2 regions of the Oceanobacillus sp. FSL W8-0428 genome follow, and region 2 is predicted to be linked to the other one. Evidence: predicted binding sites of a transcription regulator. Region 2 holds the regulator's gene; the other holds the start of a gene.
What was found. The regulator LexA, encoded in region 2, represses DNA repair genes until DNA is damaged. The targets are predictions, from matches to a motif close to CGAACATATGTTCG.
Positions count from the first base shown of each region.

Region 1: a site for LexA is predicted at 1,141-1,154, ahead of uvrB (excinuclease ABC subunit UvrB). Genes of this name have one in related genera too.

Region 1 is NZ_JBBORB010000001.1:75,197-77,406, forward strand. It holds gene uvrB (excinuclease ABC subunit UvrB) at 1-1,083, opposite strand, end outside; gene MKY30_RS00350 (PDZ domain-containing protein) at 1,466-2,210, opposite strand, start outside.
Region 2 is NZ_JBBORB010000001.1:4,156,828-4,159,037, forward strand. It holds gene MKY30_RS19935 (YneB family resolvase-like protein) at 1-205, opposite strand, end outside; gene lexA (transcriptional repressor LexA) at 683-1,303, shown strand; gene MKY30_RS19945 (hypothetical protein) at 1,474-1,737, shown strand; gene spo0A (sporulation transcription factor Spo0A) at 1,956-2,210, opposite strand, start outside.

The DNA.
Region 1 (2,210 bases), 4.1 Mb from region 2:
CAAAACCTGTTTCCGCGCCTGGTCTCCGTTATACATACCACGAATCTGCGGCAATGTCACATGGGATTCATCAATAATCACTAAAAAGTCCTCTGGAAAGAAATCCAGCAATGTATACGGTGTGGCTCCTGCCTCACGTAATGTTAAAGGACGTGAATAGTTTTCAATTCCGGAACAAAATCCCATTTCCCGCATCATTTCTAAATCGTAATTCGTGCGCTGTTCCAGACGCTGGGCTTCCAGCAGTTTTCCTGCATCATTTAATTCCTTCAGCCGTTCTTCTAATTCTTTCTCAATATTTTTAATGGCAATTTTCATTTTTTCTTCACGGGTAACAAAGTGGGATGCCGGGAAAATAGCGACATGCTCACGGTCACCGATAATCTCACCGGTTAATGCATCAACTTCCCGAATCCGATCAATCTCATCTCCAAAAAATTCCACCCGGATACAATGCTCCTCGTGAGAAGCAGGAATAATTTCTACCGAATCTCCACGCACACGAAATGTACCACGCTGAAAATTAATATCATTTCTTGCATATTGAATATCTACTAATTCGCGCAGGAGCTGATCTCTTTCTTTTTCCATGCCAAGCCTTAAAGAAAGTACCTGACTTTTATATTCTTCCGGGTTACCTAAGCCATAGATACACGATACACTTGCTACAATCAATACATCATTTCTTTCAAATAGTGCTGATGTAGCAGAGTGACGCAATTTATCAATTTCATCATTTATACTTGCGTCCTTTTCAATAAAAGTATCCGTAGAAGGCACATAAGCTTCCGGCTGATAATAATCATAATAGCTTACAAAATACTCTACAGCATTGTTTGGAAAAAACTCCTTAAACTCGCTGTAAAGCTGTCCTGCCAATGTCTTATTATGTGCAATAACAAGTGTCGGCCGGTTAATTTCTTTTACGACATTGGACATGGTAAATGTCTTTCCCGTCCCGGTGGCACCAAGTAAGGTCTGATGATGCTGCCCGGCAAGTATTTTTTCTACAATTTCTTTAATTGCCGCCGGCTGATCTCCCGCCGGCTCATAAGCAGAAACTAATTCAAAATGCTCCTTCATCCTATTTCCTCCGTTCCTTACAATAGCTATTATCTATTATATCCTTTTCTTAAAAAACGAACAAGTATTCGACTTGTTTTTTAAGAAATTATATATCTTTTTTAGTATTTATAAATTAATGCAGGTCATTAGTAATACTGGAATACCGCAGTATCGTTTCCAATGGTCTTAAATTAATCACTCCATCATAGTCCGAGCTTTTTATATAATAACGCTATTTGATTTATCATCTGTAGAATTTAATCAGGAATTAAAAAAATCGATTTAATAGCCTCTATTTTCATTATAGCCTTTCTGTCAATCTTTCAATCCTGATTTACATTTTATAATGAAATAAGAATGCCTGAACCCGGTTGTAATCACCGTTTCAAGCATTCTTATTTTAGGACGCATTATTATTTTTTTTATCTCTTCTTGCTTTATAAGGCTCTTCAGCAAATTGAAAGCCCAAGGAATGATGCTCTCCTTCATATAGGGAACATTGTACGAAACGAATCTCATTATCATGATTAAAGACTTCCAATTTAATATAAGCCCCGCTTCGCTGTAAAGCTTCATAAAAAGCCTGGCTTGTCTGTACATTTTTCCCGTGCACTCTATAGATAGATTCACCAGGTTCTATCTCCAGCCTGTCTGCCGGACTTCCCGGGAGAATCCCCACAACCCGCAAGCCTTTTGGATGCGGCTGATAATACGGCCGTCGTAAGCGGTCTCCTTCTCTATATCGATAGTTCAAATATTCTTTTCCTATGATTGCAAGGATAATTGCAGTCAGAGAAAGATATGGAATAAATATTCCTGCGACAGCAATAAGGAAAATGCCAATTGCCAAAAATGTATTCGCCTTTGCCAGCTTGTAAATAGCATCTTGGTGGAAATGGCCTTTTGCTTTATAGTTAAAGCCAATTAAAAAGGGAATGAGCACCAGACCTAAAGAAGATTCCCCTATTGATAAATACGGCCACCAAGGTGCAAAAGAAGTGATTAACCCTTCAGGCACAAGCATAAGCAGCGGTACTACCGTTAATCGTTTGATTTGCTGCTCTCCTACCCAGACACCCCGGTCACTCAGCTGAATTCTCGGAAATAAATCTTGTTTTTCAACACGTTTAATTAATAGAGACTCT
Region 2 (2,210 bases):
CAGCTTCTTGATGTGAAAAATAATCAAGAAGCTGAAAAATACCATCTCTATCTATGTCATAGCCGCTGGCCTTTTCCTCAATGCAATCCACAATAGTAAAATTTAATTTTCCAGCCAGTACTGTTAACTCTTCATATTGTCTTTGAAGTGATGTTTCCTGTGTTTCTTTCTCAGTACTTACCCGACAATAAATTATTGTTCTCAATATTTTATCCTCCAATAGCAAAGCCCTCTTTTTCTCATCTCTTAAGTAAAATGCATCTTTAAGAATACGTTCATAAGTCTAATAAAAATAAAACAGAAAATTTATTCATACTTTTAGAACAAGCACTTTAAACAATTTATTTTACCAACACTGCAAATTTTATTTACTCTCTAAAAAATATGCAAGGAAATTGGCCATACGGGCTAAAATATTTAAGCAGTAGTAACCATCATCGTATATAAAAATAATAATGCAATAATAAAAGCCACAATATAAAATGCATCTGATTTCATTAGTTTTTCAAACATATAAAAAACTCCCTTCAGTATTTTATAAGGTCCCGGAACAGTTGTTCTGATACTAGTATATTTAGAACAGTTGTTCTTGTCAATACTTTTTCAGAACATTTGTTTGTAAAATTATTATTTAAGTGCTATACTGTGAATAACAAATACCTATGCTAGAGGGGAGAAAGTCATGACAAAACTATCAAAAAGACAACAGATGATTTTTGACTTTATTAAAGAACAAGTAGAGCAAAAAGGGTATCCGCCTTCTGTTCGTGAAATCGCTGTTGCTGTAGGATTAGCTTCAAGCTCTACCGTTCATGGCCACTTAGAAAGGCTGGAGAACAAAGGATATATACGAAGAGATCCAACAAAGCCCCGCGCCATTGAGATTATGTATGAGAATGAAAACGAAGCACCCAGAGACAAAGCTATTTATGTACCTGTAATCGGAAAAGTTACTGCAGGAATCCCTATTACAGCAATTGAAAACATTGAAGAATTCATTCCTGTTCCAAGCTCCTCAGCCGGGCCGGAGGATAATCTGTTTATACTTGTAATTGATGGAGAAAGTATGATTGAGGCAGGTATTTTAGACAATGATATGGTTATTGTCAAACAGCAAAGTTCCGCAGATAATGGCGATATTGTTGTAGCAATGACCGAGGATAACGAAGCTACTGTTAAACGTTTTTTTAAAGAAAAGAATCGTTTTCGCCTGCAGCCGGAAAATGCAACAATGGAACCACTTTATTATGAAAATGTTTCTATCTTGGGTAAGGTTATCGGATTATACCGTAATATTCACTAAAAAAAGTGTATTCATACAAGCTGAGAACATTTTGTCTCGAAGTCGTATAATTCCTAAAAAAGGTTAACGGACACATTTTAAAATGTGCCCGTTAACCTTTTTTTCTAACATAAAATTAGTCTGATCCTAATATGCTTTAAATAAAGTACAAGTTCAAGGAGTGTATAAAATTGACTGAAACGATGAAAAAGAAACGTTGGCTTTATTTTCCGATTATTATAATCAGCTTTGTTCTGGGAATTATCTATTTAACGAAGGTTGCTGACTACTTAACACTGCCATTTTTATCAACTCTTTTACTTATTGTGACTTTTTTAGAAGTCTATCCAGGCAAGAACTATTTTTCCAAAACTAATCTAATAAAAATTATTTCTGCTCTTTTGCTTGTAGCACTTGCTTTATGGTATCAGATTACTGTTTTTATTCTCGGCTAAATCAAATCAACAAAACGTTTAATACGGTCTTTTTTTACATTTCAAAAATCTGATGCTTACCATTCCTTATGTTAATCAAAAATAAGTAATATACCAACTTTTTCGAATATAAAAAATAGAGCTGTTTTAAATATTTACATTTAGTATATAAAACAGTACGACTCTTTACATCGGGTAAAAAAAATGATGCCGACTGTTTAACACCTGCCACCGTATTGTTATGACACCTTATGTTCCAAACGTAATCTGTCAGCCACCATTGCAATGAATTCACTATTTGTCGGCTTAGCTTTTGAAATATTGATGGTGTAGCCAAATAGAGCCGAAATGGAATCTATATTTCCTCTGCTCCAGGCAACTTCTATCGCATGGCGTATAGCTCTTTCCACCCGTGAAGCAGTTGTATTGAACTTTTTCGCAATATCAGGGTAAAGTACTTTTGTAATAGACCCTAAAAGCTCAATGTCATTATA